DNA from 3 places in the Streptomyces sp. NPDC052020 genome. Region 1 is predicted to be linked to each of the others. Evidence: riboswitches for the same ligand, from Rfam matches in the RefSeq annotation. Region 1 holds a riboswitch; each other region holds the start of a gene.

The links. Region 1 has a riboswitch for cyclic di-AMP ahead of AB0L74_RS23485 (transglycosylase family protein). Riboswitches for the same ligand answer to the same signal wherever they lie in the genome.
Positions count from the first base shown of each region.
Region 2: it holds a riboswitch for cyclic di-AMP, as region 1 does, so the genes downstream of both, AB0L74_RS20625 (transglycosylase SLT domain-containing protein) here and AB0L74_RS23485 (transglycosylase family protein) in region 1, are expected to answer to the same signal.
Region 3: it holds a riboswitch for cyclic di-AMP, as region 1 does, so the genes downstream of both, AB0L74_RS19975 (M23 family metallopeptidase) here and AB0L74_RS23485 (transglycosylase family protein) in region 1, are expected to answer to the same signal.

Region 1 is NZ_JBFAWY010000024.1:45,969-50,753, forward strand. It holds gene AB0L74_RS23470 (nucleoside triphosphate pyrophosphohydrolase) at 1-252, shown strand, start outside; gene AB0L74_RS23475 (cytochrome P450) at 341-1,633, shown strand; gene AB0L74_RS23480 (transglycosylase family protein) at 1,814-2,932, shown strand; cyclic di-AMP (ydaO/yuaA leader) riboswitch at 3,115-3,281, shown strand; gene AB0L74_RS23485 (transglycosylase family protein) at 3,286-4,047, shown strand; gene eno (phosphopyruvate hydratase) at 4,331-4,785, shown strand, end outside.
Region 2 is NZ_JBFAWY010000019.1:42,266-47,050, reverse strand. It holds gene AB0L74_RS20635 (GNAT family N-acetyltransferase) at 1-640, opposite strand, end outside; gene AB0L74_RS20630 (HAD family hydrolase) at 977-1,795, shown strand; gene AB0L74_RS20625 (transglycosylase SLT domain-containing protein) at 1,904-2,395, opposite strand; cyclic di-AMP (ydaO/yuaA leader) riboswitch at 2,400-2,568, opposite strand; gene AB0L74_RS20620 (polyprenyl synthetase family protein) at 3,300-4,310, shown strand; gene AB0L74_RS20615 (DUF2092 domain-containing protein) at 4,622-4,785, shown strand, end outside.
Region 3 is NZ_JBFAWY010000018.1:63,314-68,098, reverse strand. It holds gene AB0L74_RS19990 (GNAT family N-acetyltransferase) at 1-151, opposite strand, end outside; gene AB0L74_RS19985 (HPr family phosphocarrier protein) at 328-609, shown strand; gene AB0L74_RS19980 (GntR family transcriptional regulator) at 883-1,578, opposite strand; gene AB0L74_RS19975 (M23 family metallopeptidase) at 1,804-2,589, opposite strand; cyclic di-AMP (ydaO/yuaA leader) riboswitch at 2,602-2,767, opposite strand; gene AB0L74_RS19970 (pitrilysin family protein) at 2,980-4,368, opposite strand; gene AB0L74_RS19965 (pitrilysin family protein) at 4,365-4,785, opposite strand, start outside.

The DNA.
Region 1 (4,785 bases):
AAGCGGCGCACCTCCGTCACGGAGGGCATCCCGCTCGGCCAGCCCGGTCTGGCCCTCGCGGCGAAGCTGGCGTCCCGGGTCCGCACGGCCGGGCTCGACGTGCCGCTCCCGGCGGGGGAGGGCATCGGCTACGAGCTGCTGGCGCTGGCGGTGCGCGCGGAGGCGGCCGGGGTGGACCCCGAGGCGGCCCTGCGCAGCGCGGCCCGCGCGTACCGGGACGCGGTACGGGCCGCCGAGGGGGTGGCCGGCTAACGCCCCCGGGGGGCGTGGGAGCGCGTCGCCAACGCGCCGCCCCACCCCTCGCCCGGCGCTCCCGCACCCCCGCCGATACGGTCGGGGGGTGACCGACCAGCCCCACCGCACCACCCCGTCCCCCGCCCCGTCCGGGCCCGCCCCCGCCCTCTTCACCTGGGAGTTCGCCGCCGACCCCTACCCCGCCTACGCCTGGCTGCGCGAGCACGCCCCCGTGCACCGGACCACGCTGCCCAGCGGGGTGGAGGCATGGCTGGTCACCCGGTACGCCGACGCCCGGCAGGCGCTCGCCGACAACCGCCTCTCCAAGAACCCGGCGCACCACGCCGAGCCCGCGCACGCCAAGGGCAAGACCGGCATCCCCGGCGAGCGCAAGGCGGAGCTGATGACGCACCTGCTCAACATCGACCCGCCGGACCACACCCGGCTGCGCCGCCTGGTGAGCAAGGCGTTCACGCCCCGCCGCGTCGCCGAGTTCGCCCCCCGCGTGCAGGAGCTCGCCGACCGGCTCATCGACCGGTTCGCGCCCGCGGGAGAGGCCGACCTCATCCACGAGTTCGCCTTCCCGCTGCCCATCTACGCCATCTGCGACATGCTCGGCGTTCCCCGTGAGGACCAGGACGACTTCCGCGACTGGGCGGGCATGATGATCCGCCACCAGGGCGGCCCCCGGGGCGGGGTCGCCCGCTCGGTGAAGAAGATGCGCGGGTACCTCGCCGACCTCATCCACCGCAAGCGCGAGGCGCTGCCGCCCGAGCCCGGCCCCGGCGAGGACCTGATCTCCGGCCTCATCCGCGCCTCCGACCACGGCGAGCACCTCACCGAGAACGAGGCCGCGGCGATGGCGTTCATCCTCCTGTTCGCCGGCTTCGAGACGACCGTCAACCTCATCGGCAACGGCACCTACGCCCTGCTCACCCACCCCGGGCAGCGCGCCCGCCTCCAGCGGTCCCTCGCCGCCGGGGAACGCGGCCTGCTGGAGACCGGCGTCGAGGAACTCCTGCGCTACGACGGGCCGGTGGAGCTGGCCACCTGGCGGTTCGCCACCGAGCCGCTCACCCTCGGCGGGCAGGACATCGCACCCGGCGACCCGGTCCTCGTCGTCCTCGCCGCCGCGGACCGGGACCCGGAGCGCTTCGCGGACCCGGACACCCTCGACCTCGCCCGCCGGGACAACCAGCACCTCGGGTACGGCCACGGCATCCACTACTGCCTCGGCGCCCCGCTGGCCCGGCTGGAGGGCCAGACCGCGCTGGCCACGCTCCTGACCCGTCTGCCCGACCTGCGTCTGGCGGCAGATCCGGCCGACCTGCGCTGGCGCGGCGGGCTCATCATGCGGGGCCTGCGCACGCTGCCCGTGACGTTCACACCCGCCCCCTGACCGGCCCGCGAACCGACCGGCCGCCACCAAAAGGTGACAGCCGTTCACCTCTGTGATCTTCGTGTGATCTACGCGGCATGAACTTGTGACAAGTGATCGTATGCCTATACGTTCACGGATCAGCGCGGCGCCCAGCGTCACCCGCCGCGCGGTCCCTGTCGTCTCGCGAAAGGTCTCCGCATGCTCTCCGGGAACGGTCGTCACCGCCGCCCCCGCCAGGCTCCGGCCCTCGTGGTCGCCGCCGGAGTGACCGGCTCCGCCATCGCGATCCCGCTCCTGGGGGCCTCCGGCGCAAGCGCGGCCGACGGTACGACCTGGGACCGGGTCGCCGAGTGCGAGACCGGCGGCGCCTGGAGCGAGAACAGCGGCAACGGCTACTACGGCGGTCTGCAACTCACCCAGGACGACTGGGAGAAGTACGGCGGACTCGCCTACGCGTCCAGCGCCGACCAGGCCAGCCGTTCCCAGCAGATAAGAATCGCCGAGAAGGTGCTCGCCGCCCAGGGCATCACCGCCTGGCCGACCTGCGGTCTGCTGGCCGGCCTGAGCGGTGGTGCCGGGTCGGCCGCCGGCGGCACGGGCCTCGCGGACGGCGCGTCCTCCGCGTCCCCGGACGCGTCCGGCGGACCGGACGGCACGACGTCCACCGAGTCCACCGATTCGCCCGAATCATCCGGTTCGTCGAGCTCGTCGGGGTCTTCCGACTCGTCCTCCTCCGCGGATCCGTCCGCGTCGCCGGACTCCTCCGCCGGCTCCGCGGAATCCGAAAGCTCCGCATCTTCCGAATCCTCCGGAACACCCGAATCATCCTCTACGCCACCCCGCTCCGGCCCTTCTGACGCGCCGTCGAACACGGGGGACGAATCGCCGAAGCCGGACACAATAGCTGATTCCGCTTCCGGTGGCGCCTCCGGCTCCACCCGGGCTCCGGCCGCCCCCGAAGGCGGCGGATCGGGCAACTCCGGCCAAGAGGGCGCCATTTCCGGCCTGACGGACACCGGGTCGTCCGGCGGCGGCCGCCATCGCGGCACCAGCGCCGACGAGAACCCCGCCGACCGCCGCGGCGGTGCCTCCTCCGGGCGGCACGCCTCGCGCGGCGAGGAGGCCGCGCGCGAGGCCGTCGACGGCTCCTATACCGTCCGCCGCGGCGACAGTCTGTGGGCCATCGCCGACTCCCTCGACCTCGGCGGCGGTTGGCAGGGGCTGTACGCCGGCAACAAGGAGACGATCGGCGCCGACCCGGACCACATCCTTCCCGGTCAGAAGCTTGCGGTCACGGCCGAAACGGGCGAAAAGTAGCGGGAGTTCGCGCCCGGGTTCGGGGGTGATGTCCGTTATAAACGCGGTGAGAGATAGGTCTCAGAAGCCCTGATCGTCTTTGAAATTCCGTCGGTTCCCTGCCTACGGTCGTGATCGCTCGCCATCGCGGGCCCCGGCTGCCGCAACGCCGAATCCTGCCAGCGGCCGCCCGGGAACAGTCGTCGCGTCACGCGCCGCAGGCAGGAGCGGGGGAACCAAGGTAGGCGCCGCGCCGGGCAGTTGAGCCGGGGCGGCTAGGGGTGGAGCCGAGTCCCGCGAGGGACCCGGCCGGGCAACTCAACCGGCCCGAACCCGACAGCTCACCTCGCAGGCGTCGGTGAGGGGATCGATCCATGCTGTTTTCCGGCAAGGGCAAGCACCGTCGTCCGTCCAAGGCCACCCGCGCCCTCGCGCTCGCCGGTGTCACCGGCGCCGCCGTCGCCGCCCCGCTGATGGCGGCCGGCAACGCCTCCGCCGCCACCGCCTCCGAGTGGGACGCGGTCGCCCAGTGCGAGTCCGGCGGCAACTGGTCCATCAACACCGGCAACGGCTACTACGGCGGTCTGCAGTTCTCCGCCTCCACCTGGGCCGCGTACGGCGGCACGCAGTACGCCGCCACCGCCGACCAGGCCAGCAAGGAGCAGCAGATCGCGATCGCCGAGAAGGTGCTCGCGGGCCAGGGCAAGGGTGCCTGGCCGGTCTGCGGCACGGGCCTGTCGGGCGCCGCGTACACCGGTGGCGGCGCGGCGGCCGGCTCGTCGAGCGGCTCGGACACCGGTTCCGGCGGCTCGGCCGGTTCCTCCGCGGGCTCCACCGCGGGCTCCTCGGCCGGCTCGTCGGCGGCCCAGCCCGAGACCACGACCCGCTCCACCGAGCAGAAGGCCTCCCGCTCCGAGGAGCGCCCGGCCGCCTCCCAGAAGACCGTCACCACCCCGACCGGCGAGAAGGTCCAGAAGGGCGACGGCGAGTACAAGGTCGTCGAGGGCGACACCCTCAGCACCATCGCCGAGAAGCACGACGTCAAGGGCGGCTGGGAGAAGCTGTTCCAGCTGAACGAGGACATCGTCGAGGACGCCGACCTCATCTACCCGGGCCAGCAGCTGCACCTGAAGTAAGGCGCGGCGTCCGGCCCGTCCGGCCCCCTCGCGGCCACCCGCCCCGGTGCGTATCCCCCGTACGCGCCGGGGCGGGCTTTTTTCACCCCGTGTTACCGGCCCGTACGGGGAGACATATTTGTTCCGTTCGGAAACAATTTACTCTCGGTTCTGCCCAACGGGTGGGTGACCGGCTGGCCGATCGCCCGGAGCCGGTTAGGCTCGTCCCGCAGAGCCACACGGTTTCTCTGGCAGAACCGCCGCGGTCCTGCCCACCCGCGTCACATCCAAGAAGGAGATGCTCGTGCCGTCCATCGACGTCGTCGTAGCCCGGGAAATCCTGGACTCCCGAGGCAACCCCACGGTCGAGGTCGAGGTCGGCCTCGACGACGGCAGCACGGGTCGTGCCGCCGTTCCGTCCGGCGCCTCGACCGGCGCCTTCGAGGCCATCGAGCTGCGCGACGGCGACACCAACCGCTACCAGGGCAAGGGCGTCGAGAAGGCCGTCCTGGCCGTCATCGAGCAGATCGGCCCGGAGCTGGTCGGCTACGACGCCACCGAGCAGCGCCTGATCGACCAGGCCATGTTCGACCTGGACGCCACCGACAACAAGGGCTCCCTGGGCGCCAACGCCATCCTGGGTGTCTCCCTCGCCGTCGCCCACGCCGCCTCCGAGGCCAGCGACCTGCCGCTCTTCCGCTACCTGGGCGGCCCCAACGCGCACCTGCTGCCGGTGCCGATGATGAACATCCTGAACGG
Region 2 (4,785 bases), on a different contig from region 1:
CGGCGAGCCGCCCGACGAGCCGGGTGATCCATTCCCGGGCGAACCGGTCCCGGCGGCCCGTACGGCGGTACTGCGCCGACTTCCACGCCATGAGCGCGCGCAGCGCCGCCGGGTCGCGCTCATCGAAGACGAACCGGACGTCCCCGACCTGGCGGCCGAGCCGGCGCTCCTTGGCGAGCGTGCTCTTGAGGAACTTCGGCGCGTGGCTGCGCAGACCGGACTCGTAGGTCTCGTACCCCTGGTCCACGTCGATGACGTAGGCGGGGTGCTCCTCGGCGGCGTACGGCGCGAACAGGCCCTGCCCCGCCTGGAGGTTGTCGAAGACGAAGCTGGACAGCGAGCAGGCCCGCAGCAGTTCGCGGGAGTCCATCCGCAGGCCCTGGCGCAGCACCGCGCCCTGGCAGTCGGACACGCCGAGCCCGATCGCCCGGCCCTGGCCGAACGGCCCCCGCTCGTGCGGCAGGAAACCGGCCGCCTCACCGCCCTCGTAGACCACCGCCACCCGTGCCCGGGGCCGTACGAGTCCCACGGCGTCGGTGAACTCCGGCTCCATGAACGGGTTCCGCGGTGCCGGGGTCTTCGCGCGCAGTTCCCGCCAGTGTTCCCGTTCCCCCTCGCCCAGCTCCTGTGGCCTCAGCACACGAACGCGTCCACTGCTCAACCTGACCCCCCGATCAAGTCCCCCCTGGACACAAGGGACGGTACCGTCGAGCCCGCCCGGACGGTAGGTAGCGGAAGATGTTGTTGCCAACCGGTGCAGAGGCCCTCAACGGTGCGCAGCCGGTGATGCGTCAGCTTTCGGACACGCGGTTCCCTCCCTCCGGGGGTCCGGGGCCGCGTTCCGCCGTACGGCGGGTGCGGCCCGCCCGGCAGCCGGACGACCCAACGCACGCCGCCCGAGGGCCTGTCGGGGCGCGTCGCGGATCGGCCGGTTCGACGGTGAAACGACGGGGCGGGTTGTCCGTATTCTCTGATCATGGACCGCTCTGCATATGCACTCATCGCCACTGACCTGGACGGAACGCTGTTGCGCGGCGACGACACCGTCTCCGACCGGTCGCGCGCGGCCCTCGCGCGGGTGGCCGAGGCCGGCGCCCGGCATCTGGTGGTCACGGGCCGCCCGGCGCCGAGGGTGCGGTCGCTGCTCGAGGACCTGGGGTGCACCGGGCTGGCGGTGTGCGGACAGGGGGCGCAGCTGTACGACGCCGGCGCCGGCCGCCTGCTGTGGTCGGTCACGCTGGACCGGGAGCTGGCCGAGACCGCGCTCGGCAAGATCGAGGCGGAGGTGGGGCAGGTCTACGCCGCCGTCGACCAGGACGGTGTCGACGGGCTCACCCTCATCGAGCCCGGGTACCTGATGCCGCACCCGACCCTGCCCGCGGTGCGGATCGACCGGCGCGACGAGCTGTGGTGCGCGCCCATCAGCAAGGTGCTGCTGCGCCATGCCGAGCTGTCCGACGACGAGCTGGCGGAGACCGCGCGCGCGGTGGTCGGCTCGCTGGCGACGGTCACCATGTCGGGGCCGGGCACCGTCGAGCTCCAGCCGTGCGGCATCACCAAGGCGACCGGGCTCGCGCTGGCCGCCGGGCGTCTCGGCCTGAGCCCGTGGCAGACCATCGCCTTCGGGGACATGCCCAACGACATCCCGATGTTCGACTGGGCGGCGCGCGGCGTCGCGATGGCCAACGCCCACCCCGACCTCAAGGCGGTCGCCGACGAGGTCACGGCGTCGAACGAGGACGACGGCATCGCCGTCGTCCTCGAACGACTGTTTTCGGCCAGCCCCGTTCGGTGACACTGTTCGGCGGTGCCCTTCGCCGGCGCCGTTCAGCGGCACGGTGCGGCGGGGCGGCCCGGCGGCGCGGACCGGGAGCGCGGTCCCGCGCCGGGGCCCCGCGGCGGATCAGTACGGTCCGAAGACGTTGTCGATCGAGCCGTACCGGTGGGCCGCGTAGTTGCAGGCGGCGGTGATGTTCGCGACCGGGTCGTACGGGTCCCACGAGGTGCCGGGCACGTGGTACGCCTGGAACGTCGGGTCGATGACCTGGAGCAGGCCCTTGGACGGGGTGCCCGCGGCGGCGTTGGAGTCCCAGTTGTTGATGGCGTACGGGTTGCCGGACGACTCGCGGATGACGTTGCGGTGGATGCCGTCGTACGTCCCCGGAATCCCCTGCTGCGCCATGATGTCGAGCGACTGCCGGATCCAGCCGTCGAGGTCGTTGGTGTAGGCGGAAGCCGCGGTGGTGGCCGCCGGCGCGGCGGCCGGGGTGGCCGCGGAGGCGCCGGTGGCGCCGACGAGCGGCAGGGCGAGTATGGCGGCGCCCGTGCCGGCGAGGGCCAGCTTGCGGGCGAGCCGGGCGGTGGTGGCGGGCCGGAGGTGACCGGTTGCGCGCATGACGTATTCCTCTCCTGCCGCCTGCGAGGTGAGCTGTCGGGTTCGGGCGGGAGGTGCCCGGCCATGGCCCTGACGGGCACGGCTTCACCCCAAGCCGCTCCGGTGTGGTGACCGGCGCGGCGACTTACCTGGGTCCCCCGCTCCTGCCGTGCGTGAGTTGGTCGAGTCGATGTGAGTGCGTCCGGGCGGCGGCAGGATTCGGCGTCCGCCCGACAGGCCGGGAAGGTATGCGAGGGAACATGTCCGAAACAAGTGCAGGAATCACCTATCGATCCTGTTGACCTTGGTCTGGGGTGTTTGCGGTACTTGATCCTTTGCGGGGGCGCAGACCCAACTGGCTTACGGGGCAAAGGGGAGGCGGCGGGCCCGGGGCGGCCGTGCGCCGGGAGTGACGCGTGAGCCAACTCACGAGAGACCGGAAGAGTGCCAAAACGGGCAATAGGGCCAACTAGCCCTCAAATGCCCAACCCTGGGGAGCGAGGCGGATGCCGGCCGGGGCTCGGCGGGTGACGAGTGTCCCGGGGCTCACCGGGAGGCGGAGTGGAAAGGCGGGGCGGGCGGGGGACGGAGGGAGATGGCGGACGGGGAACGGAGGGAGATGGGGAGGTGCGGAGGGGAGGTGGGTGCCGGATGGGTGACGTTCCCGGGGTGCCGGGCGTTGGTCGCGGTGGTGGGATCTTCCGGGCCGGCTCCGGCGCGCCGTGTCGGCTCAGGGGTGTCGGTTCATGTCTGCTCATATCGACTGATCAAAAGCATGCCGGTCATGATCCGATACCGACCATCCTGTAACGGTGGGCGCTAGCGGTGATCGAAACGTGACCGGATACGCTGACTTGAGTGATGGCAGCGACCTATCGACAAACCGTGTAAGCGCCAGTAGACACCAGCAGACAGGAGACCCCTCGTGACCGTCGTCGGGCCGTTCGGGCTGAGCGTGCGGGACCAGGCACTGGAAGCCGATGTCCAGGCCGGACTGGCGGCTGTCGAGGAAGGGTTGCTCGAGGCAACCAAAAGCGAAGTGCCGTTCATCACAGAGGCCGCCCAGCACCTGGTGCGGGCGGGCGGGAAGCGCTTCCGTCCGCTGCTGGTGATGCTCGCGGCCCGGTTCGGCGACCCGTACGCCCCGGGCATCGTGCCCTCGGCCGTCGTCGTCGAGCTGACCCACCTGGCGACGCTGTACCACGACGACGTGATGGACGAGGCCGCGGTGCGGCGCGGGGTCGCCAGCGCCAACACCCGCTGGGGCAACTCGGTGGCGGTCCTCACCGGCGACTTCCTGTTCGCGCGGGCCTCGCAGATCCTCGCCGACCTCGGCCCGGAGGCGGTCCGCGTCCAGGCCCTGGCGTTCGAGCGGCTGGTCACCGGGCAGATCCTGGAGACGGCCGGACCGCAGGACGGGCGGGACCCGGTCGACCACTACCTCGATGTCCTCGGCGGCAAGACGGGGTCGCTGGTGGCCGTCTCGTGCCGGTTCGGCGCGATGATGTCCGGGGCCGACGAGACGCACGTGGACGTGCTCACCCAGTACGGGGAGCGGCTCGGCGTCGCCTTCCAGCTCGCGGACGACGTACTGGACATCGCCTCCGACTCCCACGAGTCGGGCAAGACGCCGGGGACGGACCTGCGCGAGGGCATCGCCACCCTGCCCGTACTCCGTCTGCGGGAGCGGGCGGCCCGGCTGGGGCTGGCCGAGGACCGCGCCCTGTGCGAGCTGCTCGAATCCGACCTGTCCGACGACGAGCGCCACGCGGAGGCGCTGCGCCTGCTGCGCGCCCACCCGGCGCTGGAGCAGGCCCGCCGGGACACCGTGCGCTACGCCGAGGACGCGCGCTCCGCGCTGGCCCCGCTGCCGGAGTGCGAGGCGAAGGCGGCCCTGGTGGAGCTGTGCGACGCGGTGGTGCACCGGGCCGGATAGCCGGGGCCCGGACCGTCGGGGCCTGGGGCCCGGACAGCCGGGGCGCGCGCCCCGGGGCCGGTCGCGGGCGGCGCGTCCCCTACTGGACGGGGGTGTCGTCGTCCCCTCGTGTCATACCGCAGCAGTAGGCGGAGTTGAGTCCGCAGTCTGACGAATCCGCCTGTCCGATTTGGTCAGATGGGGATCGCGGACATCACCACTCCTCACCGATTCGGGTGAGAATGGCGGCTCACGGTGAGACCGGTGCGAGGACGCACGACGCTGAGGACACGACCCGGCCAGCCGCCGCCGACCACGGAGGTAGGGCACACATGGCACCGTACGCATCCGACGACAGCACGACCGCGGCCGAGGGCCGGGAACCGGGGACCCGGCGGCGCAGGGCCGCGCGGTACGTCGTCCCCGTCGCGGTGACAGGGGTCGCGGCGGCGACGATCGGGCTGGTCCCGGCGCTCGCCGACGCCGGCGATCCCGA
Region 3 (4,785 bases), on a different contig from region 1:
TCGACTCGTCCGAGACCTGCTCGTAGAAGCTGACCAGGCGCTCGGCGTCGTCCACGGTGATGGGGCGGACGCGCGCGGTGCCGCCGTCGCGCAGCACCACGTCGGCCTCCCAGTGGGCGGGATACTCGTGCCGGTCCGACGAGGTCTGCATGGGCCCCAGAGTACGGCTCGCGCAGGACAACGGCGCGGGGCAGGCTGTGGGGGACGACGCCGGGCCGAGGCCGCGGTCCGGCGCCCCGCGGGGGCGGTCGCACGACCGCCCCGGGCATGCTTCACGATGTGGGAAACTGGTCTAGACAACCCTGAACACCTGAAGGGCAGCATCACATGGCTGAGCGCCGCGTCAACGTCGGCTGGGCCGAGGGTCTCCACGCCCGCCCCGCCTCCATCTTCGTCCGAGCCGCCACGGCCACAGGCGTCCCGGTGACGATCGCCAAGGTCGACGGCAACCCCGTCAACGCGGCCTCCATGCTGGCCGTCCTCAGCCTGGGCGCGCAGGGCGGCGAGGAGATCGTCCTGGCGTCCGACGCCGAGGGTGCGGATGCCGCCCTGGACCGCCTGGCGAAGCTGGTCGCGGAGGGGCTGGAGGAGCTCCCCGAGACCGTCTGAGTCGCCTTGCCGGGCACCCTGGTGCCCGGCGACGGAGCCGCGCCCTCTCTCTCGGGGCGCGGCTCTTTCGTTTGGCCCCTGCGGGCGCTTTTTTCGCGCGTGGATGACTCTTCCTCCGACCGCGGGTGTTCGCTCCCCGCGGCAGACGTCCGCTCCCTTGGGGAAATTCCCCTGATTTCCCGCACCGGGGCGCGAAAAAGGGCACCCACACGGAAACGGCAACGAAAAAGAGGCCCGCGGCCGAATATCTCTTCTTTGTATACGGCGCCTGTGTTAATTCCGTGGGCCAGCCGTGTTTACGTGGTGTTGCGAGGTCCTCACAGGCTCGGTCCGTTCGCGCGCGGCGGGCAGGCGCAGCCGGTGCGCGGCCGTCGACCGCTCGGTGTGCTGGGCCGTGAGCACCCGCGCGCGCTCGCTGTCACCGCGCGCCACCGCGTCCACGATCGCGCCGTGCTCGGCCCACAGCTCCACCGGGCCGGACGGCGCCTCCACCACGTACATCCAGGCGATCTTGTGGCGCAGCTGGGCCAGCATCGCGATCAGCGGGGGGCTGCCGGAGGCCTGGGAGAGCGTCTCGTGGAACCAGCCGCCCAGGGAGCGCAGGTCCTCGCTCGCGCCCCGCCTGGCGCGCTCCTGCCCCAGTCTGACCAGGCCCCGCAGCACCTTCAGATGTGCCTCGGTGCGGCGCTGGGCGGCCCGGGCGGCGCCGAGCGGTTCCAGCAGCAGGCGGATCTCCAGCAGGTCGGCGGCCTCCCGCTCGGTCGGTTCCGCGACGCACGCGCCCGCGTGCCGCCGGGTCACCACGAACCCCTCGGCCTCCAGGGTGCGCAGGGCCTCGCGGACGGGAACCCGGGAGACTCCGTAGCGGCGCGCGAGGAGTTCCTCGGTGAGCCGGCTGCCGCGCTCGTGGACGCCGGCGACGATGTCGTCCCGGATCGCCGTGCATACCGAATGCGCCGGAACACGCATGACCGACCTCCGTCTTAATCCCCGTGAAACGTCGACGATGGACGCGTGATGATTGACTGTATGACAGCGGGCCGGAAATTCCGATGGCGGGCCGTAATTCATGGGTATTTTTTGGTCAGCGGGGCCGGGCAATGGGATCGGCGGCGGGGCCGCCGGGTCCCGGAACGCGGAAAAGCCCCGGCCGGGAAGCGGCCGGGGCTCGGGGACGCGGAGGCGTCCGGTGCGTCAGAGGGACACGCCGTGCGCGCGGAGGTAGGCGACCGGGTCGACGTCCGAGCCGTACTCGGGCGACATACGCGCCTCGAAGTGCAGGTGCGGTCCGGTCACGTTGCCGGTGGCGCCGGACAGGCCGATCTGCTGGCCCGCGGTGACGGTCTGGCCCACCGAGACCCCGATGGAGGACAGGTGACCGTACTGGGTGTAGGTGCCGTCGTGCATCTTGAGGACGACCTGGTTGCCGTACGCGCCGCCCCAGCCGGCCTCGACGACCGTGCCGGCGCCGACGGCGTGGACGGGGGTGCCGCTCGCGGCGTGGAAGTCGACGCCGGTGTGGCTGCCGGAGGACCACAGGGAGCTGCCGGCCTGGTAGCCGGTGGAGACGTAGGAGCCGGTGATCGGCATCACGAAGGTGTTCAGGCGCTCGCGCTCGGCCTCGCGGGCGGCGCGCTCCTTGGCCTCGCGGGCCTTCTCGGCGGCCTCCTTCGCCTCCTCGGCGGCCTCCGCGGCCCGCTCGCGCGCGGCCTCCTCGGCCATCTTGCGCAGGGCGGCCTCCTCGGCGGCGTGCCGCTGCGCGGCGGCCTGGGCGTCGATCTGGTCGGCGATGGAGTCACCGATGGTGACGACCGGGGTGAGGCCGGTCTGCTCGGGAGCCGGCTCGGCGGCGAACGCCGGAGCCGCCACGGTGCCGATGACGCCGGTGGTGGTGAGGGCCGCGACCCCCGCCGCGCGGGCGGTGGTGCGCTGCATCCGGCTGGGACGGCGGTGCTTCCCGGCGGCGCGCGTGAACGCCATGTACAGACTGGTCCTTTCCTTCCCTCTCGCCTACCGGGTTAGCTGACGGGTTCGGAGCAGGAAGGTCTCCTACGGACCCCCTCGCTGCGCGCGCGGGCGTCCGATTCACCCCAGGGACTGCGGTTGGGTCCCCGGCTCCCCTGGCTCGCGCCGTACGGGGACTCGGCGATGACTGTCCGGTGCCGCGGATGCGGCGCACTGCCTGACGGACAGCCGGGAAGACGCTAAGGGGGGCGGCTTTCGAATCCCAAACGAAAGACCGTTTTTGTAGCGCATCCCACAGGGCAGACAGGCAACCTCCGCCTCAATTCGGGCATAAGAGGGCCCTGGTGACTTCTCCTCACCAGGGCCCCACGCGCGCGGCGCCGCCGGGCGGGCCCGGCGGGCGGTCTACTCGGCCGCGACGACGCTGACGTCACCGATGCCGAGGGCCTCGACGGGCGCCTTGATCTGCGCGGCGTCACCGACGAGGACGGTCACCAGGCGGCCCACCGGGAAGGCGTTGACGACCGCCGCGGTGGCCTCCACGGTGCCGGTCGCGGCGAGCTGCCGGTACAACTCGGCCTGGTAGTCGTCGGGGAGGTGCTGCTCGACCTGGTCGGCCAGCGTGCTGGCCACGGCCGCGGCGGTCTCGTACTTCAGCGGCGCCACACCGACCAGGTTCCGCACGGCGACGTCGCGCTCGGCGTCGGTGAGCCCCTCCGCGGCGAGCGTGCGCAGCACCGTCCACAGGTCCTCCAGCGCGGGGCCGGTGTTGGGGGTGTCGACGGAGCCGCTGATGGCGAGCATCGCGGCGCCCGTGCCGTCCGGCGCCGACCTCAGGACCTGGCCGAAGGCCCGCACGCCGTAGGTGTAGCCCTTCTCCTCGCGCAGCACGCGGTCCAGGCGCGAGGTGAGGGTGCCGCCGAGGCAGTACGTGCCGAGCACCTGCGCCGGCCACACGCGGTCGTGCCGGTCCGGCCCGGTGCGGCCGATCAGCAGCTGCGTCTGGACGGCCCCGGGGCGGTCCACGATGACGACCCGGCCGGTGTCGTCCGCGACCACCGGGGGCACCGGCCGCGGCTCGGCCGGCGAGCCCGTCCACGCGCCCAGGGTGTCGCCGAGCAGCGCGTCGAGGTCGACGCCGGTCAGGTCGCCGACGACCACGGCGGTGGCCGTGGCGGGGCGGACGTGCCGCTCGTAGAAGGCGCGTACGGCCGCGGAGTCGATGTTCGCGACCGTCTCCTCCGTGCCCTGGCGGGGGCGCGACATGCGCGAGTCGGCCGGGAAGAGCTCCTTGGAGAGCTCCTTGGCGGCCCGGCGGGAGGGGTTGGCCAGCTCGTGCGGGATCTCGTCGAGGCGGTTGCGGACCAGCCGCTCCACCTCGCTGTCGGCGAAGGCGGGCGCCCTGAGGGCGTCGGCGACCAGGCCGAGCGCCTTGGCCAGGCGGGAGGCGGGCACCTCCAGGCTCAGGCGGACGCCCGGGTGGTCGGCGTGCGCGTCGAGGGTGGCGCCGCAGCGCTCCAGCTCGGCGGCGAACTCCTCGGCGGAGTGCTTGTCGGTGCCCTCGGAGAAGGCCCGCGCCATGATGGTGGCGACACCGTCGAGACCGGTCGGCTCTGCCTCCAGGGGCGCGTTCAGCAGCACCTCCACGGCCACGACCTGCTGGCCGGGGCGGTGGCAGCGCAGGACCGTCAGGCCGTTGTCCAGCGTCCCGCGCTCCGGGGCCGGGAACGCCCACGGCTTGGGCTCGCCGGCCTGCGGCTGGGGGTGGAAGTCCATCGTGGCGAGCTCGGTCACTTGGCCGCCTCCTCGTTCTCGTCGGTGGCCTCGGTCTCGGCTTCCGGGGCGATGGGCTCGTAGACGAGCACCGCGCGGTTGTCGGGGCGCAGGCGGGCCTGGGCGATCTCCTGGACCTCCTCGGCCGTCACCTCCAGGACGCGCCGCACGGCGGTCAGGGCGAGCTGCGGGTCGCCGAAGAGGACGGCGAAACGGCACAGTTCGTCGGCGCGGCCGGCGACCGTGCCGAGCCGGTCCAGCCACTCGCGCTCCAACTGGGCCTGAGCGCGCTCCATTTCCTCCGCCGTCGGTCCCCGCTCGGCGAAGCGGGCGAGCTCCTCGTCGATGGCGGCCTCGATGACCGGCACCTCGACGTCGCCGGACGTCTTCACGTCCAGCCAGCCCAGCGAGGGCGCCCCGGCGAGCCGCAGCAGGCCG